4 regions of the Turicibacter sp. HGF1 genome follow, and region 1 is predicted to be linked to each of the others. Evidence: predicted binding sites of a transcription regulator. Region 1 holds the regulator's gene; each other region holds the start of a gene.

Region 1 (8,338 bases):
TTCATCAAAAACTAAAAATTATGTTCTTTTGTTTAATATTGTAAATTTTTTATAGTGTCATTCTTTTTCCATAAAAAAATTGTAAGGATTCTTCATCCTTACAATTTTCATTATTTAAAGGCCTTTTTTAACTTATCCCAGATTGAACCTGTTTTATCTTCTAACTGATCAAATTCATGTAATAATTCACGTTGACGATGACTTACTTTTTTAGGAACGACTAATTTAACTTTGACATATAAGTCTCCCGTCATTTCGCGGTTAATGTATTTAATTCCTTTATTACGAACTCTAAATTCAGTTCCTGGTTGTGTTCCTTCTGGAATTTTTAAAGCCACTTTTCCATTTAACGTCGGTACTTCAACTTCAGCTCCTAAAGTTGCTTGACTAAATGAGATTGGAATTTCACAACGAAGGTCATAACCATCGCGAACAAAGAAATCATGTGGTAAGACTCTAAATCCAACATATAAATCTCCACTTGGTCCGCCATTACGTCCCGCTTCTCCTTGACCTGTTAAGCGGATTTGTTGACCATCATCAATTCCAGCTGGAACTTTAACTTCAATCGTTTTTTGACGGTTAACTGTTCCATGCCCTGAACAAGCATCACATTTATGTTTAATCTTTTTACCCGTTCCAGAACAGTCAGGACAAGTCGTTTGAGTTTGCATACGTCCAAGAATCGTATTTTGAACTTCCACAACGCGTCCTGTTCCACTACAACGAGAACATGTTTCAATATCGTCTTTAGAACGTGCTCCTGATCCCCCACATTTTGTACATTCTTCTTCACGATTTACTGTAATCTCTTTTGTCACGCCAAATGCAGCTTCTTCAAACGTAATCGTTATTGTTTGCTTTAAATCATTACCACGTTGTGGGGCATTTGGATTTCGACGATTTGAGCCACCACCGAATCCGCCGAATCCACCTCCGAACATACTTTCAAATATATCTTCGAATCCGCCTCCGAATCCGCCTTGTGCTCCACCAAATCCTCCGAATCCGCCAAATCCACCTTGGCCACCGAATCCATCTGTTGCTGCATGTCCATATTGATCATAGGCTGCGCGCTTTTGCTCATCGCTAAGCACCTCATATGCTTCTTGTACCTCTTTGAACTTTTCTTCTGCATTTGCTTCCGTTGCAACATCAGGATGATACTGTTTAGCTAACTTACGGTAAGCGCGCTTAATTTCTTGATCAGTTGCTGTTTTTGAAACACCTAGCACCTCATAATAATCACGTTTTGCCATGCTGTACCCTCCTTTTATTCTTTCATAATATACCATAAAAAAAGTCAAAGTCATAGTAGACTTTGACTTTTAAATTTTTTATTAAACTTCTTTATATTCAGCGTCTACAACTGAATCATCACTTGAATTTGCTCCTGCATCACCTTGTGCCGCTTGAGCTGCCTCAGCTGCTTGAGAATAAACTTTAACCGCTAATTCTTGAGCTAATTTTTCAAGTTCATCTTTTTTCACTTTAACTTCATCGAAATTGTTATCGCTTAATGCTTTTTCTAATGCTTCAACTGCATTTTTAATGTTTGTTTTTTCTTCTTCAGTTGCTTGTTCTCCAAGTTCTGAAACTGATTTATTTGCCGCAAAGATTAATTGCTCTGCTTCATTACGTAAATCTGCTTGTTCTTTACGTTTTGCATCTGCATCTGCATTTTCTTCTGCTTCACGGACCATGCGTTCAATTTCTTCATCTGTTAATCCTGAACCAGAAGTGATGGTGATACGTTGTTCTTTTTGTGTACCTAAATCTTTTGCTTTAACATTTACAATCCCATTAGCATCGATATCAAATGTTACTTCGATTTGAGGGATACCACGTGGTGCAGCTGGAATATCTCCTAATTGGAAGCGTCCTAATGTTTTGTTATCTGATGCCATTGGACGTTCACCTTGTAAAACGTGAATATCTACGGCTGGTTGGTTATCTGCAGCTGTTGAGAACACTTGAGATTTAGATGTTGGAATTGTTGTATTACGAGGGATTAAAACCGTCATCACTTGTCCCATTGTCTCGATACCTAAAGATAATGGTGTAACGTCTAATAATAAGATATCTTTAACATCTCCTTGTAACACCCCACCTTGGATAGCAGCTCCCATTGCAACTACTTCGTCTGGGTTAACTCCTTTATTAGGTTCCTTTCCTAATTCATTTTTGATTGCTGTTTGCACGGCAGGAATACGAGTTGATCCACCAACTAATAAAACTTGATCTAAATCATTTGCAGTCATCTTAGCATCTTTTAATGCTTGACGAACTGGTCCCATTGTACGTTCAACAAGAGTTGAAGTCATCGCATCAAATTGAGCACGTGATAAAGTTTTTTCTAAATGTAAAGGTCCTGTTGCATTCATTGAGATGAATGGTAATGAAATTTGGACAGATGTCACTCCTGATAAGTCTTTTTTAGCTTTTTCAGCCGCATCTTTTAAACGTTGCATTGCCATTTTATCTGCTGATAAATCAACACCTGTTTCTGATTTAAATTCTTTTACTAACCAGTCAATAATCACTTGGTCGAAATCATCTCCACCTAAACGATTATCTCCCGCTGTTGATAATACTTCAAATGTTCCATCTGCTAACTCAAGAATTGAAACGTCAAAAGTTCCTCCTCCTAAGTCATATACTAAAATTGTTTGTTCTTTATCTGTTTTATCTAATCCATAAGCTAAAGCTGCTGCTGTTGGTTCATTGATGATACGTTTAACATCAAGACCTGCAATACGTCCTGCATCTTTAGTCGCTTGACGTTCAGCATCATTGAAGTAAGCTGGAACTGTAATAACTGCTTCAGTTACTGGTTCACCTAAGTATGCTTCAGCCGTTGCTTTTAAATTTTGTAAAATAATTGCTGAAATTTCTTGTGGTGTATAAGATTTTCCTTCAATTGTTTCTTTATGGTTTGTTCCCATATGACGTTTAATAGACATGATTGTATTTGGATTTGTAATTGCTTGACGTTTTGCAACATCACCTACTTGACGTTCTTCACCTTTGAATGATACAACTGATGGCGTTGTACGAGCTCCTTCTGGATTAGCGATAACTTTCGCTTCTCCACCTTCCATAACTGCAACACATGAGTTAGTTGTTCCTAAGTCAATACCAATAATTTTACCCATTGAGATTCATCCTCCTATATAACAATTTAGAATTATTCGCTTACTTTTACCATTGAAGGTCGAATAACACGATCTTTTAATTTATAACCTTTTTGAAGTTCTTGTAAAACCATTCCTGATTCTACCCCTTCAACTGCTTCTTGCATCACAGCTTGATGCACAGTTGGATCGAAGGCCACGCCTTCTGCTTTAATGACTTCAACCCCTTCTTGCTTTAATGCCTCAAGTAATTGGGTATGAATCATTTTAAATCCTGTTAAGAATGTTTTTGTATTTTCATCTTCAACCGTACTAGATAAAGCACGCTCAAAGTTATCAATCGCTGGAATAATATTCGTAATCACAGCCTGTGAGCGATATTTCGCTTCACGAACGCGTTCTTCATTCATACGACGTTTAAAGTTTTCAAGTTCAGCTGCATTACGTAACAATTGATCTTTCAGATCTTGAATTTGTTGTTTTAATTCCACTGTTTCATCGATAACTTCTGATTCCGTCTCACACTGGCAATCACCATTTGCTTCTTGGCAACCTGCTTCTTCATTTAATTCTTCTAATTCTTCAACTGGTTGGGTTTCCTTATTCAACCGCCCCACCTCCTATTTATATAAATCAGACATAATTCGTGCGACATGCTCAAGAAGTGGAATGATTTTTCGATACTCCATTCTCGTCGGTCCTAAAACCGCAATCTTCCCAAATTCATGGTCACTAATTTGGTACGGAACCGTGATTAGTGTACAGTTTTCCATCGCTTTTATTTCGTTTTCTTGTCCAATTTTAACCGTCAATTCATGAGTCTCATCATCTGACTCAATAACTTTTACAATCTCATCTGCTTCAATCATACTAAACAAATGATAAGCTTTATCTAAATCATTGAATTCTGGTTGTTTCAAAATATTAGATTTTCCACTTAGAATATAATTGTTTTGAGAGAGCGACTGAGAAAGTAATTGAAGCATTGTATACATAATTTCCTCTTTGTATGTAATGAAATCATGTAATTGATTTTCAAAGCTTTCAGTTAACCTATCATGGATTTCACCCACAAATTCACCGACAAGTAATTCATCGAGCGCTTTAATAATGGTCTCCATTTTTTTAATATCAATATTGTCAGGAATCGTAATTGTCCGACTCTCAACATGCCCTTGGTCTGTAATAAGAACAAAGACAGCTTGTGCATCTGAAATCGGAACAAACTGAATTTTTTTGACTCGACTGTAATCATGAGAGGGACCTAATAAAATTGACGTATAATTCGTTAAACTTGAGAGCAATTTAACCGCTTCTTTAATGGTTGTTTCACGTTCAAATTGTTTTTGATTTAACAATTGTTTAAATATTCCTACTTCTGGTGTTGTCTCCATAGGTTCTTCTTTTACAAGGTAGTCTACGTAATAACGATATCCCTTTTGACTCGGGATCCGACCACTTGACGTATGTGTTTTTTCAAGAAAGCCCAAATCTTCTAAATCTGCCATTTCATTTCGAATCGTAGCAGCTGAAAAATTCAGTTCTTCTTTTTTAGATAAGACGCGCGAACCTACTGGCTGTGCCGTGTGTATGAACTCTTCTACAATTGCCTTTAAAACAAGTATTTGTCGTTCCGTTAGCAATGTAAACACCTCTTTTAGCACTCGTTATCATCAAGTGCTAATACCATTATATATAACCTTATTAGCACTGTCAACTCATTAGTGCTAATTTTTTATTTTTTTCAGAAGTCTAACTTCAGCAACCGTCTACCTTGATTAATATTCTCATTTCATGCTATTTCATACAAAAAAAGACACTCCTAGGAGCGTCTTTTTGAATTATTTATGCGATTCAATTAATGATAATAACGACGCTTTTGGTTGGAATCCAACTGTTTGCTGAACTGCTTGACCGTCTTTAAATAAAATTAATGTTGGAATTGACATCACTTTAAATTGTGACGCAACACCTGGACAATGATCCACGTTTACTTTAACAATTTTAGCAACACCTTGTAATTCAGTCGCTAACTCTTCTAGAACAGGCGCAATCATCTTACATGGTCCGCACCAATCTGCATAAAAATCAACTAAAACTAATCCAGTTGCAATTTCTTGAGCAAAATTTTCTTCTGTTGCATGAATAACTGCCATGTTTATTTCCTCCTCTAATACTTCTTGATAGTCTATCATAAGTATATCATATTACCATGAAATTACAAATAGATTGCACTTTCACCCAAATATTATTTCACATTTTTAGACACCTATCCCCATAACTTTCTAACAATCCCTTTATTTTAAACAGTAAATGGAGCGCCAACATGATCCTTTAACTAATTTAAATATCGGCGTAAAAATTCTTTCGTTCGTGCCTGTTTAGGATTTACAAAGATTTCATCTGGTGTTCCTTCCTCAGCAATCACCCCTCGATCCATAAAAACAACTCGATGACTCACCTCTTTAGCAAATCCCATTTCATGTGTCACCACAATCATCGTTAATCCATCCTCCGCTAATTGTTTCATGACTTTTAAAACGTCACCCACCATTTCGGGATCAAGGGCACTTGTCGGTTCATCAAATAACAATACTTCTGGTTCCATACATAAAGCACGCGCAATGGCTACACGTTGTTTTTGCCCCCCTGATAATTGTGAACTACTTGCATGAGCAAATGATTTCATTCCGACCTTCTCTAAATAAAACATCGCTTTTTCGATCGCCTCTTCTTTTCTTCGTTTCAATACTTTTGTTTGTCCAATGACACAATTATCAAGAACTGTTTTATTTTGAAACAAATTAAAACTTTGAAACACCATCCCGACTTTAGTTCGGTATTGATTAACATTAAGTTCTCCCTTTAAAATATCCTGGCCTCGATATAAGATTTCACCACTATCTGGAATTTCTAATAAATTAAGGCATCGAAGTAGAGTTGATTTCCCACTTCCACTTGATCCAATAATCGTAATAACTTCTCCTTTATCCACATGAAACTCTATGTTTTTTAAAACCTCTAGTTCTCCAAATCGTTTTTCTAAATGATGGATGTTGATCATCGTATTTTCTGCCATACTCTCCTCCTAAAGATTTGCCATTGGAACCGTTTGCGATGATGGAAATGAAGTTTTTTTCACGTTCATTTTCTTTTCAATCCAACCTAAAATTTGTGCTGTAATTGTCGTTAACACTAAATAAATGAGGCACGTAATAAAAAACGTCTCAGAATATAGCATCACACTTCCTGCTACTGATTTAGATTGGAAGAAAACTTCAATCACCCCAATGACATTTAACATTGAACTATCTTTAATATTCACAATAAATTCATTTCCAATAGAAGGAAAGGCGTTTTTAATCGCCTGAGGTAAGATAATGTACATCATCGATTGAAAAGCGGTCATTCCAATACTTCTAGCGGCTTCAAGTTGCCCTTTATCCACTGACTGAATACCTGAACGGATAATTTCTGCCATATAAGCCCCAGTATTAACCGAAATAATCACAATCCCTGCAGTTAATGAACTCCACCCTAGAATAGGACGTAAAGCATGATATAAAAACATCGCTTGCACCATCATTGGAGTCCCTCTAAAAAACCAAACGTAAAGACCTATCAAACAGTGCATCATTTTTTTTAACACTTTTACACTTTTTAAGTCTCTTGGTTCAATTGTAATCGCACGCAATCCCCCTAGAACTAACCCAATAACTAAGCCTAACATCGTTCCTAAAAAAGCTAAAATGAGTGTCATTTTAATTCCATACATGAACAAATCAAAATTTTTAACAAATAAAGAAAATGATTTATTTAAAAAGCCATTTTGAGTGGTTAAGAACATCATAATTATTCACCTGTTGGCGCACTTTCGCGAGATTCTGTCATCCATTCATTTCGAGTCGAATCTGAAATATTATCTAAAGCAGATTGAACTTGATTAAAGAACTCTGTACCACGACTGCCTTCTTTTAATCCAATTGAAACAGATGTATCAATATCAAATCCTTTACCTTCTGCAAAGTGAACAATAGTCAAATCTGGATTAGCTTGAATGACCCCTTCGGCAACGGGTAATTCAGCCGTAATAGCATCTGCTTCATTTGATTGTAAAGAGACCACTAACTCAGGATAAGAAGATTTAGGTGTTAAGTGATTCACCCCTTCAATTTGGTCAATTACCGTATCATAATTAGTATTCATCTGTCCAATCACATTTTTACCACTAAAATCTTGAATAGATGTTGCATGAACTAAATCATCGTCTGCACGAACAATCAGTACCATTTCTGATTCAAAATAAGGTGTCGTAAAATCAATTCCTTGTTCACGTTCCTCATTAGCGGTCATCCCAGCAATAATCGCATCAATTTCTCCCGATTCTAGTGATAATTGCAAACCATCCCACTCTAATTTTTTAATCACTAACTCTTTTTCCATGCTCTTTGCAATTTCATTTGCAATTCTCACATCGTATCCATCACAAAATCCTGCTCCACCAATTGATACACTTGTCTGTGTTGGTGCTGACGTTTGCCAGTTAAACGGAGCATAATTACATTCCATTCCAACCGTAAACGTATCTTTTGAATTACTTGTAGCATTCCCGCTACATCCTGCAAGCAAAATACATCCTGCTAACGTTACAACTAATTTTCTCATATTAAAATCTCCCCTTTGATTAAAATTGATTGTAACAAAAAAAGTCGTGCTATTAACACGACTGAAAAAAAGTCCTCTGTTTAATAGCTCCTCTTCAAAACTGAAGGAGTGTTACAGGTATTTCCTGCAACCCCAAGTGACGTATTTGCCAATACGAAACTTTCGGCGATGATTACCTTTCCAACATTTCCTCACTTGCCAGCTCCCTGTTGTACTCTGATGCAACGCTACCTCTATACGATTTTTTTTGTCCTCTTATAAAATAACATGATTTCCATATAATGTAAACTTTATTTTGAAAAATATATTTTCACAAAAAAATCTATCCCGATTGACTCGAGATAGACAGGACTCCCTTATTTTAATTCAACAACCGTTGCTCCAGTTCCACCTTCACCGGCTCCCCCAAATCTAAAGCTTGCAACGTGTTTATTTTGTTTTAAATATTTATGAACCCCTTGGCGAAGAGCTCCCGTTCCATGACCATGAATAATCGTAATCGTTTGATATCCAGCCAATAAGACATCATCAAAGTATTT
Region 2 (8,338 bases), on a different contig from region 1:
GGTATCAATAAAACGTCCGTATTCTTTAAAGTATAAAGACCAGCCAAGCCATCCGTGTTCATTTGGTGATTTTCCACTGTAGTAAGCCGTCATTGCAGCTGTTGTCGTAGAAGGAAACACAGAGGTTAATTCTTTTATGATGTTTTGGTTTATAAAATCATCTGCTTTTAAATTTTGATTTAACATATCAATTCCCATTCCATCAAAAACCATTAAGACAACGTTTTGATGAGGTTTGTTTAAGGAGTTAGATAAGTCTTCAATCGTTGAGTAGTTAGATTCAATACCATAATGAGTTAAAATCGTAGAAATGGTATTCATAATACTATTGTTATAGTCTGGGTAGACAATATTTTTCATTTTTTTCACCTCTTTATTATCTTTTTTATTATAAATCATTTCCTAATGCTTAATCTACCTCAAAGCTTTTTATTTTGAAATTACTATCTTCTAATGTGAGAATTGAATCCGAAAATCTAGTTGCCAAAGTCATATCATGAGAAACAATGAATTGGCATAATCCCTGTTGTTTTAGTGGGTGAATCAAGTGGATATCAAATCTAGTTATTTTTTGATTTATAAATTCAATGGGAACAAAGTTATTATCATAACCAATCACAACCACGTCCTCTGAAGTTTGATTTTGGCAAACTGTGAGTATGATGACACATAGGATAAGAAATCGTATATAGTTTAGATTTTAAATTCATTGTTCTTCCTATTAGTTGCGGAAGCGCACGGTTTCATTTAGGCTCTTTTGGCGCGCATAACATATAAAAGAACAATAAAAAAACTCCCGTCTCTAGCTCATTTACTAGAGGACGGGAGTTTTTAGTATCTCACGAGGCCAACCTCATCAAGTACGACAAATAAAATTTGCTATAGCACGATAACGGGGGCAAGGGATTCAAAATAGTCTACCTAAAATCGAACTGATTTTTTCGGTGTTTAGCTCAGAGAGGTGTTCCATATTGTTTTAATATTTACACTCACCCTACGGAAACTCTCTATGATTAAAATGAAACCTTTACTATTTCTCTTCATTGTCATTTTTTATCTTAAAACATCCTATAATGCCCAAATGATAAATTGTCAACCAAATAGAAATGATTGTAAAAAAAATCAGAATGAAAAAGTATTAAAAGAACAAGGAAAGGCATCCTAAAAATAAGCCAAAACTCTAGTATTTTTGGAACTGGATTTACAAATTTCGTTGACATTCGACATCTGGAATAGTAGAATTTGAAACTGAGTCCCAATTTCTATTTTGGAGAGGTGTATAATGAATTTTACAAAAGGATATAAAACAAGGCAAAGAAGTCAAATATTAGGGTATCTCGCTAATAATTCTGATCGACATATAACGGCAGAGGATATCATGAACCACTTTAGTAAGAAGGGCGATAAAATTGGAAAATCAACGATTTATCGATATTTGAATATATTAATAGAAAAAGGTGTTATACGAAAGTATGTCGAGGGAAAAAGTAAGATGGCCTGTTATCGCTATGTTAAGCAAGTTTGCTCTAAACAAAATATATATCATTTAAAATGTGGTGTGTGTGGTACTATTTTTGATACGGAGTGTGAAGCATTAGATGTTGCCGTTGTTTCTTTAGCTAGGAAGAAACATTTTACTTTAAATTTAAAAGAGACATTATTTTACGGTGTCTGTGAACACTGTTTGAAGGAAAAGAAAGACGAGTAGAAAGAAGAGAAAAGTTATGTTAAAAAATATTTTTAAAATTTATATTGAGGATTTAAAGCGTATCTTCACAAATTATGCTGCTTTCGTTGTCATTTTAGCACTGTGTATTTTACCATCACTTTATGCTTGGTTTAATATTAAAGCCTCTTGGGATCCATATTCTCAAGAAGCCACAAGCCAAATTAAAATTGGAGTGGTAAATAATGATGAGGGAACGATACTAAATGGAGAAGCAGTTAATATCGGAGACCAAGTTATTGAAGAATTGAAAAAAAATGATCTCATGGGATGGCAATTTGTAAGTGAAGAAGAAGCTGAAAAGGCACTGGATGAGGGAACATACTATGCAACGTTAACCATTCCAGGTAGTTTTTCAAATGATCTTACCTCTTTAGTTACAAATGATGTTCATAAAGGTCAGATTATCTACCGAGTAAATGAAAAAATTAATGCAATTGCACCTAAGTTAACAAGTAAAGGGGCAACAGGTGTTCAAGAAAGTGTAAATGAAACGGTCATCAAAACAGTAAGTAGTGTCTTATTAGAAACAGGGAAAAGTCTTGGTCTTGAAATTCAAGATACGCTACTTCCCAAATTAGCTTCTGTAGCAAACAGTTTAAATGAATTAACAACAAAATTTGGTTTGATTAATGAAACTGTCGCAAAAGCCAATGATGGGGGATTGAAATTGAAAGATTTAATATCTCAAATTCAAAGCGACTTACCAAAAATTCAAGAAACGTTAACCTCTGCACAGACGTTAACAAGTAGTATTGAAACGTTTATTTCAACCTCACAAGGAAGTATTAATGATTTATTTCCAACAGTGAAAGCTGATGTTCAACTCGTGACTGATATCACAGCAGAAATGATGAAGTATGTCGATGGACTTAAACAAGCAATTGAATCAGGTTCTGCAGAAGCACCAACGATGATTCAAAATTTAATTACAAAAGTGAATAGTGGAGAAAACCTAGTCGAATCTTTAGTTAAATTACTAGAATCTTTTAATAAAATTTCATTTGGAAAGCCATTGACAGGAATTATTGAACAATTAAATGGAATAAAAACAGAGCTTGTAAATATCTCTAATTTTTTACAGACATTATTTGATGAGGTTGTGAATAGTGGAGAACCTGATTTAACGCTTTTAAGTAAAGTTCAAACGGTTTTACAAGATGTTCAAACCATTTCAAGTGATTTAGTTAATCATTTTGATGATAAAGTTGCAGCTCCTTTGAATTCAATTTTAGATGAAGCTTATAAAACCTCTCAAAATGTTTTAACCGTTTTAAAAGATGCAGAAGCTAAATTACCTCAAGTTAGTGAATTATTAAATGTTGCTTATGAAGGAGCAGATACAGGAATTGAAGCGATTCAATATGTGAATGAAAAATTACCTCAAGCAGAAAATATTATTGCTGAGTTAGCAGGTAAGGTAACGGATATTAATAACAGTCAAGAGCTAAAAGATGTATTAGAACTACTTCAATCGGCCGTACAAGAACGTGAAGATTTCCTATCAAACCCAGTGGAACTTGTAGAGGAAACAGTGTTTCCAATGCATAATTACGGAACAGCTATGACGCCGTTTTATAGTGTTTTAGCCATTTGGGTAGGAATGACGTTACTCGTTTCAATGTTATCTGTCAAGGCAAAAGGAGATTATAATCCAATTGAGGAATATTTCGGTAAATTCTTATTGTTTGTTAGCATTTCTCTTGTTCAAGCGTTGATTATAGCATTAGGAGACTTATATATCTTAAAAATTTATTGTATGAATTCTGGTTTATTTATTGTAAGTTTACTCTTTATAGCCGTGACTTTCACCTTTATTGTTTACTCACTCGTTTCAGTCTTAGGTAATGTTGGGAAAGTTGCATCCATTATTTTATTAGTTCTACAAGTGGCGGGTTCTGGTGGAACCTTCCCAATTCAATTAACGCCGAAGTTCTTCCAAATGATTAATCCATTTTTACCATTTACGTATTCGATTTCAATGGCACGGGAAGCCATTGGAGGGGTTGTCCAAACCGTATTAACGAAAGATATCGTGATTTTATTGATTTTTATTAGTGCGGCCATTTTAGTGGCTATCTTCTTGAAAAAACCACTGAATAAATTATTGAGTGGTTTTGCAGAGAAATATGAAGAAAGTGGTCTTGGGGAATGAAAAATAGCAGGGGCTTTATCCCTGCTATTTTTAGTAATATAGATGATAATCTAAACAAAATCCAATTAAAATACCAATGGCATAGCTTACTAAATCTTGAATCAAAAAACCATAGCCTAAAACTAAACCACCAAGTGTGGATGCTCTTATTTGATTAATCCAATCGGCTTGGTACAATTGACTGAATTCAATCAAATAAGAAAAGATGAAGGCGAGAAGGAGACTTTTGATCAGTGTTCCATTAGGGTGTAAAAATTGAAAACCAAAATAGACCATCATTGCCCATAATGTATCTCCAATATATGGCGCAATTGAATCGGGAAAAACGAAAATGAATTTTCTAGAAGCTAGTCCGAGTCCAATGGTTAACACCACCATAAAAAAATAAATCCTTCTTTTTTTCATTAATAAAGCCTCCTTTTATAGCGATAATCCTATCACAATAAGCGTGGGGAAACAATGGCAATGAGGGAGTTTTTTTGCTAAGAAATAACCCTCACAAACATCATAAAATGATAGATTCAATATCAAAAAAGCAAAAAGTTGATATTGAATCTTTGAAGATAGTTGACAGGCATTTTTAGATATGATATATAAGAATTATACAAATTAGCACTCGTTTATTAAGAGTGCTAATAAAGTAAAAACAGAGGAGCGATTGAATTGAAACAGTTTAAAGCCGAATCAAAACGATTATTAGATTTAATGATTAATTCTATTTATACCCATCGAGAAATTTTCTTACGTGAGTTGATTTCAAATGCAAGTGATGCCATTGACAAGCTATATTATAAAGCCTTGACAGATTCGAATTTAAGCTTTAATCAAGAGGACTATTATATTAAAGTAACGGCTGATGAGACAAACCGTACAATTACGATTTCCGATACGGGAATCGGGATGACAGAAGCACAATTAGATGATCACTTAGGGGTCATTGCAAAAAGTGGATCATTACAATTTAAAAAAGAGACTGAATTAGAAGATGGACATGATATTATCGGACAATTCGGAGTTGGATTCTATTCTGCCTTCTTAGTCGCTGATAAAGTAACTGTGATTTCAAAATCAATTGATTCTGATCAAGCTTACAAATGGGAATCTTGTGGAGCAGATGGATATACCATTGAACCATGTGAAAAAGCGACAGTCGGAACAGATATTATCTTACATTTAAAAGAAAATAATGAAGATGAAAATTACGATGAATACTTACAACAATATAAATTAAAATCAATTATCAAAAAATATTCAGATTTTATTCGTTATCCAATTAAAATGGATATTGTGTCTTCACAGTTAAAAGAAGGTAGTGAAGATGAGTATGAACAAGTAACCGAAGAGCAAACAGTTAACAGTATGGTTCCAATTTGGAAGAAAAATAAACGTGAATTAAGTGATGAAGATTATGAGAATTTCTACACAGAAAAACATTTTGGATATGACAAACCATTAGCACATGTTCATTTAAGTGTAGATGGAAATGTAAGTTATAATGCAATCTTATATATTCCTGAAAAAATGCCATATGATTTCTATACAGCAGAATATGAAAAAGGATTAGAGTTGTATTCTAGCGGTGTACTAATTATGAATAAATGTGCTGACCTTTTACCAGACTACTTTAGTTTTGTAAAAGGAATCGTCGATTCAGAGGATTTATCACTCAACATTTCACGTGAAATCTTGCAACATGACCGTCAATTGAAATTAATTGCGAAAAATATTAAAACAAAAATCAAAAACGAATTAGAAAAAATGATTAAAAATGACCGAGAAAAATATGAAACATTCTATGAGTCATTCGGTCGTCAATTAAAATTCGGTGTATACAGTGATTTTGGAGCAAATAAAGATGTCTTACAAGATTTATTAATGTTTAAATCATCACATGAAGATAAATTAGTCACATTAGAAGAATATGTATCTCGCATGCCAGAAGATCAAAAACATATTTATTATGCCGTTGGAGAGTCAATTGAGCGTATTAAAAAATTACCTCAAACAGAAGCCGTGCTTGATAAAGGATATGAAATCTTATTCTTTACAGAGGACATTGATGAATTTGCTATCAAGATGCTAATGACTTATAGCGAAAAAGATTTCAAATCAGTGTCGAGTGCCGACTTAGACTTAGATACGGATCAAGCAGACGAAGAAGCAACAAAAGAATTTGCGTCAATCTTTGAAAACATGGCGACAAGTTTAAAAGGAAAAGTAAAATCAGTTCGTGCTTCTCGTCGTTTAAAAACTCATCCGGTTTGCTTAGCAAATGAAGGAGAGTTATCAATTGAAATGGAAAAAGTATTAAATGCCATGCCAAATGCTCAGCAAGTCAAAGCGGATAAAGTTTTAGAAGTTAACGTAAATCATGAAGTGTTTAAATCATTGCAAACGGCTTATGAACAAGATCGCAAAAAGTTTGATTTATATACAGATGTTTTATATAACCAAGCTTTATTAATTGAAGGATTATCGATTGAAGATCCAGTGGCATTTACAAATAATGTTTGTCAATTAATGAAATAATAGACTATATTTCTAAAATATTTTATGTCTTAGATGTATCGAGCACCTTGAAGGATTTAACCTTCAAGGTGTTTTTTTAGGAAGCGAGACAGATTATGGAGATGAGTGTTATACAAGGAAGATTCTAATTTTAAATGAAATGACAAAAAAGTATGGGGAATTAGATTGAATATCTGTCTCATACTTAATTTATAGTTTGATAAATTGAGATTACATTACATGAGAATTTGACCTATAATTTGAATTTGAGCGTAACATGGCACAATATCAGTTACAGAAATGAGCCCCATTGGAAGTGTAATTCCAGAAAAAGAAAATAAATTGTTTTCAGATAAGTGGTCATTCATTGTCATCGAAGGAGGCGTAATTGAAATTCCTGTTGGACTCAGGACATGAAACTCTCCAGGTAATAAGTCGGTACCAGGGACATTAATCGCAGTTAAATTTCCCAAGTGTCATAGATTGATGAGATAGGCGATTATATCTGAATTTATAAGAGTTGTCATCTTCATGCCAGACGGTTCATCATGAAATGTCACAGACTGAACTTCTTTTGTTATACACACTAATGATTGGCAATTGTGATAGACTGGGTGTCCTGTTTCCCGTTTCTAGGATTTAATAAAATCTCATTTTGAGAATTTGGTTCTGTGTAGGTATATCCTATTTTGACAGTATTGGATACGATATCATTTAAGGAAGCGACATGACTGACGTTGACAGCGATTGTTAAAATGAGTTCATTGAGCGGATGAACGGTGGCGATAGCTTTAATGTCATAATAATGATCAAATTAAGCGGTTTCGTAGGAAATCACTGTTTCTTCCGGAGGATAAATATGATTCTCTCGTAGAATAATATGAATGCTTTCCCAGATAGGGGTTAAGTCAGAATCAAATATTTCACGAAAGACGATATCATGTAAATCAGTATCTCCATTATTTAAAGAAAGTATTGAATACTGAATGATTTCATTTGGGGCCACAGAAGCAACACCTTTTATTTTTTAAACAAAAATACTTGGATGATAGGTTGTGAGTTGTGATAAGTTGTTTTCACTGAAATTTGATTTTAAGACTTCCTTTTCAGATGTAAACGAATATTTAATTGTTGCTATATTATTTAAAATTCTCGTCAATAAACACACCTCCATATTCTTTATTAATTGATCAGCTCTATATAGTTTATGTAAAAAAGATAAGGTAATTAGGCAATTAGAAGATTAATGCCATAATAGAATAGAGTAGTAAAAAAAAGCAATTAAATAGCTTAAGTTGTCAAAAATGGAAAGGTTGTTTATAATTTATAGGTGAGTAAAGCGTTATTAACGTTACTTCTAAATCTAATCGGTTAAATGAAGACAGGTTAAGACGTTAGTCAGAAAGTATGGTGAACCAATGAAGAAACAAACAAAAGAAATGATTTGGATTGGAGTCGGATTGATTCTTCTCTCATTATTTTTACACTTTTTACATGTCGTCATATTTAAAGATTTGCATCACACGTTAATCTTTTTATTTGCTGATATTGCTTTTATTCCAATGGAAGTGTTCTTTACAACCCTCGTGATTGAACGATTACTTGAAAAACGTGAGAGTCATCATGTTAAAGAGAAATTAAATATGTTGGTTGGCGTTTTCTATGCCGAAATCGGGACACAGCTTTTATCTTATTTTGTAGAGCAAGATGATAACGTCTATGTTTGTAAAAAATTACGTGTTCAAGATCCTTCCGTTTGGGATGAAAATTACTTTAAACGATTACAAGAATTAAACTCGACTTATCACTATGAAGTTTCTCTTGATAAAGTGGATTTAAAGCAGTTACATGATATTTTACATGAAGGGAAAAATCTATTGATCACGCTGGTCACAAATGAAAGTTTGCATGATCATGAAACATTTACTGAAATGTTAATGTTAATCTTA
Region 3 (8,338 bases), on a different contig from region 1:
CGGATTATCGCAATATTCTAAAAATATAGAAAAAAAGTCTCGATTTTCGAGACTTTTTTTGGTTACGCTAGTGATTCCCATGTTTCCATTGCATCAGCTAATAATTGTTCAAGTTCTTCAATGCGTGATTGAACTTCCGCTGATTTTTGTGTATCAAGGTAAACTTCTTCTTTGAAGAGTTCAGCTTGATTATAAGCTAATTCTTCTTCGTATTCTGAAATTTTTGTTTCGATATCTTCTAATTGACGTTTACGTTGTTGCTCTAAGCGACGTTGCTCTTTTTGTTTTTGATAATCAGTTATGGTTGGTTCATCATTTTTCTTAGAGTTTTCGGCTTGTAGTGCTGCTTCTTTTTCAGCTAATTGTTGTTTTTTTTCAGTGTAGTCTGAATAGTTTCCAATATATGAAGTTACACCATGTGGAGTAACCTCTAAAACACGTGTCGCAATTTTATCGATGAAGTAACGGTCATGAGAGATGAAGAAGACAGTCCCTTCATAGTCTTCAAGTGATAATTCAAGCATTTCTTTACTATCAATATCTAAGTGGTTAGTCGGCTCATCGAGTAATAAGAAGTTGTTTTTTTCAAGCATGAGCTTACATAATGTGAGTCGAACTTTTTCTCCACCGGATAACTGATTAACGGTTTTAAAGACATCATCACCTGTAAATAAAAAGTTTCCAAGTAAGGTACGAATATCTTTTTCAAGTCGTCCAGGGAAACAATTCCAAACTTCATTTAAGACTGTATTGCTAGAGTTTAGGTTAGCCTGCTCTTGATCGAAATATCCCATATCTAAGCTTTTTCCATAATAGATATCTCCTTTAAGTGGGGGAAGGGTTTGTGCAACTGTTTTCAAAATAGTTGATTTTCCGATTCCATTAGGACCGATTAAAGCTACTCGATCAAGTCGATTAATTTGAAAGTTTAAATCGTCTGTAATCACCTGATTGTCGTACCCAACGCTTAAATTTTCTACTTTTAAAACGTCATTTCCACTGCGACGGTCAATTTCAAATGTGATTCCAATTGATTTATCGTTAATTTTAGGTATTTCAATACGTTCCATTTTCTCAAGTTTTTTACGTCGAGATTGGGCTTGCTTTGTCGTAGAGGCACGAACGATATTACGGCTAATGAAGTCTTCCATTTTTGAGATTTCTTTTTGTTGCTTTTCGTATTGTTTCATTAAAGAGCTATAAGCAACGGCTTTTTGGTCGATATAGTCTGAGTAATTTCCTTTGTATTTCGTACATTTTCTATATTCAATTTCATAAATAGTTGTAGCAATTTGGTCGATAAAGAAACGGTCGTGGGATACGATAACAACGGCGCCTGAATATTTTTTTAGGTATCCTTCTAACCATTCAATTGTATCAATATCTAAGTGGTTGGTTGGCTCATCGAGAATTAAGATATCTGGTTTTTGAAGTAGAAGTTTTGCTAACGCTAAGCGGGTTTTTTGTCCTCCACTTAAGTTTGAAATTTTTTGGTCAAAACCAATTTCATTGAATTTGAATCGATTTAAAATGTTATTAATTTCAGCTTCATAGGTGTAGCCACTCATTAATTCAAATTGGTGATTCATATTTTGGTATTGTTCGATAATTTTTAGGTAGGCTTCAGTTGTAGGATCAATTTCAGCCATTTTTAAACTTAATTCTTCTAATTGTTTCTTTAATTGAAGTGTTTTACTAAATACTTTTAACATTTCATTATAAATAGTATCGTCTGAATTAACATGGCTTGATTGTGCAAAATAACCAAGGATGACGCTTTGGGGTTTATGGATTTCACCTGAGTCAAAGTCAATTTCATCTGCAATCATTTTTAGTAGTGTTGATTTTCCAGCTCCATTACGTCCAACAACTGCTATGCGCTCACCCTTTTTGACTTCAAATTGGACGTTTTCAAGAATTGGCGTTCCTGAATAGAGTTTCGTCAATTTACTTGTTTGTAATAAAATCATGGTCTATCTCCTTTAAAAAGTTACGTTGTTTGAATTTAGTTTTTAAGGTTATGAGGTTATTAAAAACTCTGTGACTTTAATAATAAGTATAATGCTTAATCTCAAGATGTGCAACGGACACTAATGTAAATAAGGGACGATTTTTGAAGTAATTTAACATATAGACGTTTTATGCTCGTGACAGTATTCACATTGCATTATTTTCATGATATTATTTTAATATGGTAAAGGAGGTTTTTTATGCTATCAAATATTCCGAATGCAACAATAAAAAGATTAGCATTATACCGTCGCTGTTTCGTTGAATTAGATGAGATGGGGGTAAAACGAATTCAATCAAGCGAATTGAGCCAAAAAATTGGAATCGATTCAGCTACAATTCGTCGTGATTTTTCATATTTAGGTGAATTAGGACGCCAAGGTTATGGTTATGAAGTTAGAATTGTACTAGAAGCATTCAATAACTTGTTAAAAACAGAAGACGTTCAAAGCTGTGTTTTAATTGGGGTAGGTAACTTAGGACGTGCCTTATTAAAATATTTTAGTTCAGATAAATTCAAAAAACGCGTCTTCAGAACACCAGTTAACTTAGTTGCTGGGTTTGATACGGATGAGTCATTAGTGGGACAATGTATCGGCGATTTACCTTTATACCATTTAGATAGTTTAAAGGATTATATTGAGGAGCATAAAGTAACATATGTTATTTTAACGGTACCACCAACGGTAGCACAAGCTGTCGCTACATCATTAGAAGGATTGGGAATCAAAGGGATTTTAAACTTGTCATCAACAGTAATTAATGTGAGTGAAGAGATTACAGTTCATGAAGTTGATTTAAATATGGAACTAGAAACGTTATTCTTTTATGTATTCCAAAAAGAACAAGCGGGACGATAATTTATAAGGGATGTTATATGAGGGGGAAAAGCTTATAATCTTTAGGATTATAAGCTTTTTTATTGAATAAAAAGTGTCGAAATGACGCAAATTTTATAAGAATAAGGAGTTTTTATTATGTAAATGTAAGCGTCATAATTAATCTGTGGTTTATAATGGAAAAATCTTTTGTTTTGGTTGAAAAAAGGTTATAACCTAAGTATAATAAAAAGCGATGAGATGGGGAGAGTTGATGGTGATCATATAGACATCAATCAAATAATGACCATGGATTCAAATTTAAATTTCGATGCGTTGCATTCTTAGGAAGCGACAGTGGAGGAGAAGAAAAATGAATAGTACAAGAAAGAAAACAAAATTTTTAGTTTTACTGACAATGTTTTGTAGTATTGAGGTCGTTTTAATGTTTACACCACTTGGATTTATTCCACTTGGTCCAATTCGCGCGACAACATTGCATATTCCGGTTATTTTAGCGGGGATGTTACTTGGCGTTAAAGGTGGAGCAATAACTGGTTTAGTCTTTGGACTTGGAAGTGTGTTAATTAATACGATTACCCCAACGATTACATCGTTTGTATTTACTCCGTTTTATTCATTGGGTGAGTATCACGGGAATTTAATGAGTTTAGTCATCGCAATTGGCCCACGTGTATTACTTGGAGTCATGAGTGCATTGTTATATACTTGGTTTAAGAAACGAAATCATAATGTTGCAGGTAGTGCTGTTACGGCATTGGTCTGTACGATTATGCATAGTGTTTTAGTTTTAGGTATGATTTATTTATTCTTTGGTCCAAGCTATGCAGCGGCTAAAGGGGTAGATGTTTCAGAATTATTTGTGCTTTTAATGGGACTTATCACAACAAATAGTGTGTTAGAAGCAATTTTAGCCACTGTTGTAACGACACCATTAGTTAAGGTATTAGAGCCGATGATGAAGAAGGTGATGTAATTGAGCAAAAAGACGATTGTCTTAGGTGTCACGGGCGGTATTGCAGCATTTAAAAGTGCTCAGATTGCTAGTAATTTATATAAAAAGGGCTATGATGTCCATGTGATTATGACTAAAAATGCAACCGAGTTTATTCAGCCGTTAACATTTGAAACGTTAACTCATAATCGAGTATCAATTGATACGTTCGATCGTAATTTTGAGTATAATGTGAATCATATTTCATTGGCACAACGAGCAGATTTATTTGTAGTGGCTCCAGCATCAGCAAATTGTATTGCTAAGTTTGCTCATGGATTAGCAGATGATATGTTATCAACAACATTTTTAGCAGCGTCTTGTCCTAAATTAATTGCACCTGCAATGAATACGGGAATGTTAACTAATCCTATTACACAACGAAATATCAAGATGTGTAAAGAAGCTGGTATGCAATTTATTGAATCAGGCAGCGGTTATTTGGCTTGCGGTGATATTGGTGCCGGAAGATTAGCTGATGTAGATGATATTATGGATGCTATTGAATGGGCAATCGTTAAAGAAAAGCCACTTGAAGGAGTCAAGGTTGTTGTAACGGCAGGTCCTACACAGGAAGATTTAGACCCGGTTCGGTTTATTACGAATCACTCAAGTGGAAAAATGGGGTATTCAGTAGCCCGCGCAGCTAGAAATTTAGGAGCAAATGTAACGTTAATTTCAGGTCCGGTTAATTTAAGAAAGCCAGTGGGAATTGAAGTTATTAACGTTCGTACGGCAACGGAAATGTTTGAAGTATTCGATTCATTAAAGTCTCAGTATGATATTTTAATTAAATCAGCAGCTGTTTCAGATTACGGTGTTGAATCTGTTGCAAATCAAAAGTTGAAAAAATCTGGTGATCGATTGACTTTAGAATTTGTTATGAATCAAGATATTTTAGCTTATGCTGGTCAACATAAATTACCGCATCAAGTGGTTTGTGGATTCGCAATGGAGACTGAAAATTTAGTCGAGTTTGCGACTAAAAAATTAATAAATAAGAAAGCTGACATGATTGTTGCTAATCAGTTAACAGATGAAGGTGCAGGCTTTAATAAAGATACAAATTTAGTTACATTTATTACGGAATCGAACTGTGAGAAGCTTGATTTAATGAGTAAAGAGGCAGTTGGATATGAGATTTTAAGTCGTCTGATGACGATGTTAATGGAGAAAAGAGGAGAAGTATGTTAGTTGTTATTGACGTAGGAAATACAAACATTACATTAGGTGTGTATAATCAAGATGAGCTAATTGCTAATTTTCGATTAACAACTAAGATGCAAAGAACGTCAGATGAGTTTGGAATTACGATTTTGTCGTTTTTCCGTACGAAGGATATTAACCCTTTATCGATTGAAGCTGTCTTAATTTCTAGTGTTGTGCCGAAGGTTATGCATTCTTTAACTAATGGAATTCGTAAGTATTTTAACTTAGAGCCGATGATTGTAGGTCCTGGCGTGAAAACAGGTATTTCGATTAAAACAGAAAATCCAAAAGAGGTTGGAGCAGACCGAATTGTAGATATCGCAGCCGCTTATCATATTTATGGAGGACCTGCGCTAGTGATTGATTTCGGAACGGCGACAACGTATGATTATGTTAATGAATTTGGAGAATTTGAGTTTGGCGTAACTTCACCTGGAATTGAAATTTGTGCTCAAGCATTATGGACTCAAGCTGCTAAATTACCAGAGATTGAAATCAAAAAGCCTGAGTCAATTGTGTGCCGAAATACAATTACAAGCATGCAAGGTGGACTTGTCTTTGGATATATTGGACAAACTGAATATATTATTAAAAAGGTTAAAGAGCAAGTTGGCAAGGATCTTAAGGTTATTGCAACTGGGGGTCTTGGTCGAATTATTTTTAATGAAACGGATATGATTGATGTTTATGATCCAGATTTAGGATTTAAGGGAATGAAAATCATCTATCAAAAGACAAAACAAAATTAGAGAAATAAAAAGTTAGGAAGATTTTAAATCGTTCTAACTTTTTTCATTTCTCGACAAGTAGCATTTTAATAATTGGAATGCTCAATAAAATTAAGCATATTTATGGAAAGAGTGACTATAATAAATAGGAATTTGGTTTTTATCTATTGCCAATATTTATTAGTATTTGTATAATCAACACAGTAGCACTCTTGCATCTTGAGTGCTAAAACGAGGAGGGAACATTATGTTAAAACCACTGAATAATCATGTTGTACTTGAAGTTGTAGAAGTTGAACTAACAACGGCAAGTGGAATTATTCTTTCAAGAGAAGCTGCAAAGCCAAGTCATTCTGAAGGTGTTATTTTGGCTGTGGGAGAAGGGCGTATTCTTGATAATGGACAACGTTTACCACTTGATGTTATGGTGGGACAACGTGTTATCTATAATGGATTTGGTGGAACTAAGGTCAACCATCAAGGGAAGGATTTAGTGATTGTTTCATCTGAGGATATTTTAGCAATTGTTGAATAATTGATATTAAAATAGTTTAAATATAGGTGATAAGGGAGGAATTTTAATGGCAAAAGAAATTTTATTTGCTGAAGATGCTCGTCGTGCGATGATTCGTGGTGTGGATAAGTTAGCTGATACAGTAAAAGTAACGCTTGGACCTAAAGGAAGAAATGTAATCCTTGAGCAAAAATTTGGAGCACCTCAAATTATTAATGATGGGGTTTCGATTGCAAAGGAAATTGAACTTGAGGATAAGTTTGAAAACATGGGAGCTCGTTTAGTGGCTCAAGTAGCAAGTCGTACGAATGATGTAGCAGGTGATGGGACAACGACGGCTACGGTTTTAGCACAAGCTATGATTCGTGAAGGAAATAAAAATATTGTAGCAGGTGCAAATCCAATGACGATTCGTCGTGGAATGGAACGCGCTGTTAAGGTTGCGGTTGAAGCATTAAAATCGGCTTCTAAACCGATTGAAGGAAAAGAATCGATTGCTAATGTTGCAGCTATTTCTGCAGCTGATGAGGAAATTGGTAAGTTAATTGCAGAAGCAATGGAACGTGTTGGAAATGATGGTGTGATTACATTAGAAGAGTCTAAAGGATTCGAAACAACAATGGATATTGTTGAAGGAATGCAATTTGATCGCGGATATTTATCATCATATATGGTAACTGATACAGATAAAATGGAAGCAATTTTAGATAATCCATATATTTTAGTGACGGATTCAAAAATCTCGACTTTACAAGATATTTTACCAATTCTTGAACAATTAGTTCAAACAGGTCGTCCAATGGTGATTGTGGCAGATGATGTTGAAAATGAAGCGTTGGCAGCTTTAGTTGTAAATAAGTTACGTGGAACATTTAATGTTGTAGCGATTAAAGCTCCTGGATTTGGAGATCGTCGTAAACGTATGCTTGAAGATATTTCAATTTTAACGGGTGCAGAGTTAATCACTGAAGAGCTAGGATTAGAGTTAAAAAATACAACTCTTGATCAATGTGGTCATGCAGGACGTGTTATTGTAACAAAAGATCATACAACGATGGTTGAAGGTGCCGGATCACAAATTGATATTCAAGCTCGTATTGCTCAAATTCGTGCAGAACTTGAAAATACAACGTCTGAATTTGATCGTGAAAAATTACAAGAACGTTTAGCAAAACTTTGCGGTGGAGTTGCGGTTATTAAAGTAGGTGCTGCAACTGAAACAGAATTGAAAGAGCGTAAATTACGTATCGAAGATGCGTTAAATGCAACACGTGCAGCGGTTCAAGAAGGAATTGTTGCTGGTGGTGGAACAGCCTATATGAATATTTATAATGAAGTAGCTCGAATTGATGCTAAAGGTGATGAAGCGACAGGAGTTAAAATTGTTTTAAAGGCATTAGAAGCTCCAGTACGCCAAATTGCTGAAAATGCAGGAATCGATGGATCAGTTATTGTTTATCGATTAAAAGAATTAGAAACTGGATTTGGATATAATGCGGCAACTGATGAGTTTGTGGATATGTTCAAAGCTGGAATTGTTGACCCAACAAAAGTAACACGTTCAGCACTTCAAAATGCGGCAAGTATTTCTGCTTCATTCTTAACAGCAGAAGCTGCAGTTGTTGAAATTGAAAAGCCACAGGCCGCACCTGCAATGCCTGAAATGGGTGGAATGCCATACTAATTATTTAGCTTTATAAAAGAGAGAATCAATTGTTTGATTCTCTCTTTTTGTATAAAGTTAACATGAGGTATAATAAAAGAAAAATACAGGGAGGATCTGAAATGTTGAAAGGAATTGGAACAGATATTGTTGAGATTAATCGTATCAGTTCTTTAAATCATAAAGAAAGATTTGTTAAAAAGTTACTAAGCAATGATGAGTATCAACTATTTTTAAATTTTAAATCTGAGAAAAGACAACATGAGTTTTTAGCCGGACGCTGGGCAGTAAAAGAAGCGTTATATAAGGCTCTTGGAACTTACTGTGATGGCAAATCATATACTGAGTTTAGTATTTTAAATGATGAAAATGGAAAACCAT
Region 4 (8,338 bases), on a different contig from region 1:
ATCAATATCAGCTAAGGTATCAGCCGTAAATAAAAGTTGTCCAAAGATGATGTTTCTAAATTGTGAACAGGCAGCTAAAGCAGAACATTCCATTTCCACTACGGAGCATCCCTCTTTTTTTCGGTACTCAACTTTACGCTTGGTTTCTCTAAAGAAACCGTCTGTTGTCCAGGTCAAACATTCGATATAGGAATAGTTTTGTTCAGTTAAGGTTAATTCAATGGCTTTTAATGCTATTTGATTTAAATCTACATATCTAGAGGGTGGTAAATAATGATAGGAAGTTCCTTCATCTCGTAATGCTTTAGTAGGAACTAAAAAAATATTTTCTTTGATATCAGTCAGGGCACCACATGATCCTGCAGAAATAACCTCTTTAACTCCATAGCTAATCAACCAATCTAGGATTTGAGTCGATGGAGCGGAACCAACGGGGGCCTGACATAAACAAATGTCATGCCCTTTATAATGAGTGATATAAATCGGATAAACTTTAGTTGCTGATTCAAAATTCCCCACAATTTTACAATTGTTTTGATTAGCATAATTATCAATATGACGACCTAAGAAGGCAAAGACTGCTTTTTTGGGTAATTTTAAATTTAATTTTTCATGAGTTGGCATGAGCACTGCTTGTGGATCGTTATCATATTCTAAAATAGGTATTTCATGTTTAATCAATGCCACGTGATATCCCCCCAAGATTTTTTATTTTTGAATATTTTACCATAATACTAGCGAGAAGCAATCTTTAATTTCATTTTTGCTTGAATAAAATATTAAAACTAGATAGATGCCATAATAAAAAAGCATTCTCATCAAAATTGAGAATGCTTTTTTTGTTATTTTGTTAAGATGTATTGTTCTAAATAGTGAGCAACACCACTCTCTTTGTTTGATTTGGTTGTGGTATTGGCTGCTTCTTTTAATTTGTCAATGGCATTGTCCATGGCAACCCCAACTCCGGCATACATTAACATTTCAATATCGTTATCTCCATCTCCAAAGGCGATGATATCTTTTGGCTCAATATTATAATATTTTGCTAGTTTTTCAATTGCTGTTGCTTTATTCGTATCTGATTTAAAGACTTCGATAATATTATCATTGTCTCCGTCCCAGTTACGGCATGTAATGATATCAGAGTAATGTTCACGTAAAAAGGCCATGACTTCTTCTGCCATTCCTTTTTTCGTTTCAAGTAAGAAGCCATTTGGATGCTCATCTAATGTTTCTTTAAATGGTCCAAATTTAACTGACGTACAGGTGTCAATATGGAACCAATCACGGATTGTATCACCTTGATGTAAAACATATAAGTGATCTTTGTATTCACAAAATGCATTGACGATGTAATTTTGTAATTCTGAATCGAATAATGTAATAATAACTTCTGTTGGAATTTGAGCTAAGATATCTTCAAATGAATCATCTTCAGGATGATGTATATATGCTCCATTAAAGTTAATAATAGGTGTATCGAGACCTAATTCTTTATAAAAATGTAATGAAGCACGAGCTGGTCGTCCTGTTGCAATGACAACGATATGACCTTCTTCTTTAGCTTTCATTAAAGCTTCTTTTGTTTTAGGATCGAGTGATTCCCAGCTTTGTAAAGCAGTCCCATCCAAATCTGTTACGATTAATTTTTTGTTCTCCATTTTAACACCTCCGGCTTAGTTAATATAATAGCATAGATTAATCGAATTTCAAAACGACAGTAGGTTTCATCATCAGCCACTTTTCCTAAATTATGAAGTTTTATCCTTTAGTATACATAAATTCCTAAACATAACGCATAAAATTATTAGCACTCTTATTGAACGAGTGCTAAAGTTGTGATATGATAATGATGTCAGCATATAATGACTATGAAGAATGGAGTGAAGAATTATGAATATTAATAAAATGACTGAAAAGTTACAACAGGGTTTAGTTAATGCTCAGTCTCTTGCAACTTCATTAAACCACCAAGAGATTGATACAGCGCATTTACTAAGTTCTTTATTACAAGATTCTGAAGGGTTAGCCTCACGTGTATTTGTGAAGCTAGGGTATCCCGTTCAAGAGATTGTAAAAGATTTAAAACAGATTTTAAATAAAAAACCAAGTGTAACAGGAAGTTCAGCCGAACCGTATGTATCAGCTGATTTGAATCGCGCTCTTTTAAAAGCAGATGATTATGCTCGTGCATGGAAAGATGATTATTTATCAGTTGAACATGTGTTACTAGCAATGCTTGAATCGAAAGATTATGAGATGAAACAGCTCATTAAAAAATATAATTTAAATGAAAAACAATTAAAAGAAGTTATTTCACAGATAAGGGGGAATTCACGAGTGATGACACAAAATCCAGAAGCAACTTATGAAGTGTTAGAAAAATACGGACGCGATTTAGTTGAAGATGTGAAATCAGGAAAAATTGATCCGGTTATTGGACGTGATGAAGAAATTCGTCGTGCGATTCGTATTCTTTCTCGTAAAACTAAAAATAACCCAGTTTTAATTGGTGAACCTGGGGTTGGGAAAACAGCAATTGTCGAAGGTCTTGCTCAACGTATTGTTCGCCAAGATGTTCCCGAAAGTTTAAAAGATAAAGTGATTTTTGAACTTGATTTAGCTGCCTTAGTAGCGGGAGCTAAGTACCGTGGTGAGTTTGAGGAACGTTTAAAAGCTGTCTTAAATGAAGTGAAAAATAGCGATGGACGTATCATTTTATTTATTGATGAAATTCATACCATTGTCGGTGCAGGTCGTACAGATGGAGCAATGGATGCAGGAAATTTATTAAAACCATTACTTGCTCGTGGTGAATTACACTGCATTGGGGCGACAACATTAAAAGAATATCGTGAATACATCGAAAAAGATCCGGCACTTGAACGCCGATTCCAAAAAGTTCAAGTTAATGAACCAACGGTTGAAGATACTGTTTCGATTTTACGTGGATTAAAAGATCGTTTTGAAGTACATCATCGTGTGAGTATTTCAGACCGTGCTATTGTAGCAGCCGCTACGCTATCAGATCGTTACATAACTGACCGCTTTTTACCAGATAAAGCAATTGATTTAATTGATGAGGCTTGTGCAACAATTCGTACTGAGATTGACTCATTACCAGAAGAACTTGATCGCATTAACCGTCGTGTCATGCAGTTAGAAATTGAAGAAGCAGCGTTAAAAAAAGAAACAGACGAATTCAGTAAACAACGTCTTCATACCCTTCAAAAAGAATTAGCGGACTTAAAAGATGAATTAAATGTTTTAAAATTACAATGGGAAAAAGAAAAACAAGCGATTCATGGGGTTGCCGATTTGAAAAAAGAACTTGAACTTGCTCGCCGTCAATTAGAAGATGCTCAAGCTCGTGGTGAATATGAAAAAGCAGCGGAATTACAATATGGTAAAATTCCAGGACTTGAAAAACAAATTGCTGAAGTAGAAGCCATGCAACAAGATGAGGCTGGAAAAGAAAATCGATTACTTCGTGAAAATGTCACAGAAGAAGAGATTGGTGAAATTATTTCTCGTTGGACAGGTATTCCAGTTGCGAAACTTGTGCAAGGAGAACGTGAAAAATTATTAAATTTAAAAGAGGATTTAAGACGTCGTGTTATGGGACAAGATGCGGCGATTGATTTAGTAGGAGATGCCATTATTCGTGCGCGTGCCGGAATCAAAGATCCACATCGTCCAATCGGTTCATTCTTATTCCTTGGACCTACTGGGGTTGGTAAAACTGAGATTGCAAAAGCTTTAGCTGAATTCTTATTTGATAGTGAAGAGCATATTGTGCGAATTGATATGAGTGAATACATGGAAAAACATGCTGTCTCTCGTTTAGTCGGAGCTCCTCCAGGTTATGTTGGTTATGAAGAAGGTGGACAATTAACGGAAGCAGTTCGTCGTAAACCTTATTCAATTGTTTTACTTGATGAAATTGAAAAAGCACATCCAGATGTCTTCAATATTCTTCTTCAAATCCTTGACGATGGACGTATTACAGACTCACAAGGACGAACAGTTGACTTTAAAAATACAATCATTATTATGACATCAAATATTGGATCACATATCTTGCTTGAAAATCCTGACTTTGAACAGGCTCAAGAACAAGTGCTTGACGTTTTACGTGAATACTTTAAACCAGAATTATTAAACCGAATTGATGAAATCATTACATTTAATCCATTATCATCATCTATTATTTATCAAATCGTGGATAAATTTATTGCACAGTTAAATGCCCGTTTAACAGAGCAACGAATTCATGTCGTGTTAACGGATGCTGCTCATGAGTATGTTGCAAGTGCTGGATTTGACTCTGTGTACGGAGCACGTCCATTAAAACGATTCATTCAACGTACGATTGAAACAAAATTAGCACGTGCTTTAATCGCAGGTCAGATTGAAATGGATACAACGGTGGTTGTTGATGTACAAGATGGAGAAATTGTTTTAAAATTCGAAAAATAAATTCAAAAAACTCATGAAATCAAATTGATTTTATGAGTTTTTTCATTATTTAAACTTTAAGATAAATTTAAGGGTTATCACGTATACTAAAAAATAGTTCGTTATATATATACAAACAGAAATGTATTTCACTATTATAAATGAGTCTCAGTATTAGTACTGAAGTCTTTTTGACACTTAGGCGTCACTATAGTCCAGTTAAAATTTTTACAAGTGTGAAAAACTTATCTGGACTTATATAGAATAGAGTCTTAAGGGGTAGCAAAAATATAAGAAGGAGTTTTATACAATGAAAAATATTAAAAAAGTTTCGAAGGTGTCAGTTGTCTTATATTTATTAGCGATTATTATGCTTGGATTTGGAGCTTATCAAGTGTATGCTTGTTATGCTTATGTGGCTTCAATTGTGGAGCAGGGATTTGTGATATCTGATAGTTTATCAGATGTTGTGAATTATTATATGGCAAATGTCACACCATATGCTTTTTACGCAAGTTGTCTAGGGGGACTTGGTTTTCTAATTCAAAAAGTGTGCGCTTTTGTTAATACGGTGCCAATGTCTTCACAATTGATTGAGGAAGTCACGCCATTAGTAGAAAATGACGAAGTTGAAACAGCAGAGGTCGTTGTAGAAACTCAAGATATTATGTTAGAACAATAAAATAGAAATGATGGTTAAAAGAGGTCTTCTGAGACCTCTTTTTTTTGTTTAATCTATGTGATTTTAAAAATAATGAAAATGTTTGAATTAACATCTTCCATATTTTAGTAAAGTGTGTATAATGGGTAAATGATGGTTATTTTGAATAATTAAGGGGCGATCATAATGAATAAATTAAATGATTTTAAAGTGGTTTTACATTAAAAGTTTAGAGGGAGTCTTGCATAAGTAGTTTAAGAAAGTCAGGTGAGGAAGATGCAAGAGTTTAAAAGTATTTTTAAATGGATGGAAGGGCAACGACTAAAAGTAGTCGGAGCCTTAATGGCAACTGCATTTGGAATTGTGTTTTCAACGTTAATTCCACTGGTCAGCCAAACAGCGATTGACATGGTTATTAAACAAACAACTGAAGGGAATCCAACCTTTATATCGGATATTGTTTTATCTGTCTCAAGTTTTAAAGGACAGTTATTAATGTGTGGAGCTTTAATTATGATATTTACAGTGATTAATGCCTTATTTAACTTTTTAAAGGCAAAATGGTCAGCAGAAGCTTCAGAAAATTTAGCGAAAAATTTAAAAGATAAAATGTATCATCATATCCAACAATTATCTTTTATGTATCATAAGCGCGTTGAAACAGGGGACTTAATTCAACGTTGTACATCAGATATTGACACGATACGCCTATTTTTATCCTCTCAACTTGTGGAGATGGGATATGCCGTTTTAATTTTTATTATTATCTTCTCGTTTATGTTATCTTTAAATGTCAAGTTTGCGTTAGTCAGTGTCTGCTTAACGCCAGTTTTATTTGGATTTTGCTTTATCTTCTTTAAAAAAGTAAAGCAATCATTTAAAGAAGCCGATGAATCGGAAGCGAGACTTTCAACGACGTTACAAGAAAACTTAACGGGGGTTCGAGTGGTCAGAGCTTACTGCAACCAAGAATATGAAATTAAACAATTTGAAAAACGTAATCAAGAGTTAAAAGAGAAAAGCTACGTCATGACCAAACTAAATGCACTCTTTTGGTCAAGTTCAGACTTTTTAAGTTTCTTACAAATTGCTGTCGTCATTATCTATGGAGCATATATTACAATCAAAGGTGAAATTACCCTCGGGACACTCCAAGCCTTTATCTCGTATGAATCGATGATTATTTGGCCGGTTCGACAACTTGGACGCGTGTTAACCGATCTTGGAAAAACGACGATATCGGTCAAAAGGATTAATGAAGTATTAAATGAGCCGATTGAATTTGAAGAAGGTCTTCAAAAACCTCAAATCACGGGATCTATCGAATTTGATCACGTTGGATTTGAATATGAAGATCATGACCGTATTTTAAAAGATATTAGCTTTAAAGTCGAAAAAGGTCAGACTATTGCGATTATTGGGCGAACAGGTTCAGGAAAAACAACGCTAATGAACTTATTGTTACGCTTATATGATTATACGGAAGGTTCAATTAAAATTGATGGCGTTGAACTAAAAAAAATCGATCATAAATGGATGCGTGCTCATATTGGGGCTGTTTTACAGGAGTTATTCTTATATTCAAAAACAATTAAACAAAATATTGCCATTGCTAAAAAAGATGCACATGAAGATGAAATTCAATCCGTTGCCAAACTGGCATCTGTTCATCACGTCATTGAAGATTTTGAAAATGGATATGATACCATCGTTGGAGAGCGTGGGGTTACTTTATCAGGGGGACAAAAACAACGTGTTGGAATTGCACGTGCTTTAATTAATGAATGTCCTATTTTAATCTTCGATGATTCATTAAGTGCAGTCGATACCGAAACTGATATTGAAATTCGTCGCGCCTTAAATGAGCGATCAAAAGATGTGACGACTTTTATTATTGCGCATCGTGTCAGCACGGTAAAAGATGCCGATCAAATTATTGTGCTAGATAAGGGACACATTATTCAACGAGGAACACATGAAGAACTTATTCATCAAGAAGGCTTATATCAAACTTTCTGGGAAATTCAAAATCAAAAAGAAGCTGAAGTTCTGAACTTGATGAATGAAGAAAGTGGGGTGTAATAATGGCGAAAGAGTTTGAAGAAGCTGAGTATACAAAGGCCGATTTTAAAACGTGGAAACAGGTCCTCTCATACATGAGTGATGCGAAGCGAGATGTCATCTTGTTATTCATCACGGCAATTACACTTGCTGTTTTAGATACAACCATTCCTCAATTAAATGGGATGGTGATTGATGAATATGTTTTAACGGGGAATTTAGATGGATTAAAAGGATTTGGAATTTTATATTTACTTGTCATTATGCTATTTGGATTTATTGTTTGGTCATTTATTATGTTATCTGACCGATTACAATTACATATTAGTTATCGAATTCGTCAAGATGCGTTTAAGAAATTACAGGAGTTATCTTTTTCATTTTATGACACGTCATCTGTGGGATGGCTGATGTCTCGTTTAACTTCAGATACAAATCGAATTGGCGGAATTTTATCTTGGGGGTTAACGGACGCTGTTTGGGGAACTATGGTCATGATTTTCGTCATGATTGCGATGTTTATTATGAACTGGCAATTAGCACTTATTACGATTGCCGTGTTACCAATTCTAGCGCTTGTGAGTTACTTCTTTCAAACACGCATTTTAAAACAATATCGCCGTGTTCGTAAAATGAACTCTAAAATTACGGGTGCGTTTAATGAGGGAATTACGGGAGCGGTGACAACGAAAACATTAGTAACGGAAGATGATAACTTAGATGAGTTTAGTCATTTGACAAAAGAGATGCGCGATGGTTCTGTTAGAGCGTCAATCATTAATGCAGTTTATTATCCAATTATCGTGGCTCTTGGTAGCGTAGGAATTGCCTTGATTTTATATAAAGGTGGGTTCGACGTGTTTAATGGAAAATTGTCATACGGAGATTTAGTCATCTTTATTTCTTACTCAACGTTGTTTTATGATCCGATTCGAACACTTGCCAACTTATTAACTCGTTTTCAAGATGCTCAAGCATCAGCTGAGCGTGTTATCTCATTAATTAACACGGACTCTGATATTATTGATCGACCTGATGTTATCAAAAAATATGGGCAAATTGGAAATCTAAAAAAAGAAAACTGGGAACCCCTTCACGGAGATATTGAACTGATTGATGTTGGATTTAAATATAAATCTGGTGAAACAGTAATGGAAC

Evidence for each region. The regulator HrcA, encoded in region 1, represses chaperone genes, less so after heat shock. The targets are predictions, from matches to a motif close to TTTTAGCACTNNNNNNNNNNNAGTGCTAAAA.
Region 2: htpG (molecular chaperone HtpG) is a predicted target of HrcA. The motif match lies at 4,489-4,519, and genes of this name have one in related genera.
Region 3: HMPREF9402_RS00570 (co-chaperone GroES) is a predicted target of HrcA. The motif match lies at 5,982-6,012, and genes of this name have one in related genera.
Region 4: clpB (ATP-dependent chaperone ClpB) is a predicted target of HrcA. The motif match lies at 1,806-1,836, and genes of this name have one in related genera.

What each region holds. Positions count from the first base shown of each region.
Region 1 covers NZ_AEXQ01000113.1:10,122-18,459, forward strand. The annotation lists gene dnaJ (molecular chaperone DnaJ) at 111-1,259, opposite strand; gene dnaK (molecular chaperone DnaK) at 1,341-3,155, opposite strand; gene grpE (nucleotide exchange factor GrpE) at 3,188-3,742, opposite strand; gene hrcA (heat-inducible transcriptional repressor HrcA) at 3,755-4,777, opposite strand; gene trxA (thioredoxin) at 4,976-5,290, opposite strand; gene HMPREF9402_RS11105 (amino acid ABC transporter ATP-binding protein) at 5,473-6,213, opposite strand; gene HMPREF9402_RS11110 (amino acid ABC transporter permease) at 6,223-6,984, opposite strand; gene HMPREF9402_RS11115 (transporter substrate-binding domain-containing protein) at 6,987-7,799, opposite strand; lysine riboswitch at 7,876-8,043, opposite strand; gene HMPREF9402_RS11120 (endonuclease MutS2) at 8,156-8,338, opposite strand, start outside.
Region 2 covers NZ_AEXQ01000109.1:6,666-15,003, forward strand. The annotation lists gene HMPREF9402_RS10735 (alkaline phosphatase family protein) at 1-360, opposite strand, end outside; gene HMPREF9402_RS10745 (Fur family transcriptional regulator) at 1,283-1,708, shown strand; gene HMPREF9402_RS10750 (YhgE/Pip domain-containing protein) at 1,725-3,881, shown strand; gene HMPREF9402_RS10755 (ribosomal maturation YjgA family protein) at 3,912-4,286, opposite strand; gene htpG (molecular chaperone HtpG) at 4,545-6,410, shown strand; gene HMPREF9402_RS14385 (hypothetical protein) at 6,626-6,862, opposite strand; gene HMPREF9402_RS10765 (hypothetical protein) at 7,204-7,395, opposite strand; gene HMPREF9402_RS14925 (hypothetical protein) at 7,417-7,548, opposite strand; gene HMPREF9402_RS10770 (hypothetical protein) at 7,808-8,338, shown strand, end outside.
Region 3 covers NZ_AEXQ01000007.1:24,275-32,612, reverse strand. The annotation lists gene HMPREF9402_RS00595 (ABC-F family ATP-binding cassette domain-containing protein) at 63-1,970, opposite strand; gene HMPREF9402_RS00590 (redox-sensing transcriptional repressor Rex) at 2,211-2,870, shown strand; gene HMPREF9402_RS00585 (ECF transporter S component) at 3,202-3,825, shown strand; gene coaBC (bifunctional phosphopantothenoylcysteine decarboxylase/phosphopantothenate--cysteine ligase CoaBC) at 3,826-5,037, shown strand; gene HMPREF9402_RS00575 (type III pantothenate kinase) at 5,031-5,801, shown strand; gene HMPREF9402_RS00570 (co-chaperone GroES) at 6,028-6,315, shown strand; gene groL (chaperonin GroEL) at 6,362-7,978, shown strand; gene acpS (holo-ACP synthase) at 8,080-8,338, shown strand, end outside.
Region 4 covers NZ_AEXQ01000060.1:33,249-41,586, reverse strand. The annotation lists gene HMPREF9402_RS05790 (nucleoside phosphorylase) at 1-687, opposite strand, end outside; gene HMPREF9402_RS05785 (Cof-type HAD-IIB family hydrolase) at 843-1,661, opposite strand; gene clpB (ATP-dependent chaperone ClpB) at 1,894-4,479, shown strand; gene HMPREF9402_RS05775 (hypothetical protein) at 4,769-5,140, shown strand; gene HMPREF9402_RS05770 (ABC transporter ATP-binding protein) at 5,396-7,201, shown strand; gene HMPREF9402_RS05765 (ABC transporter ATP-binding protein) at 7,204-8,338, shown strand, end outside.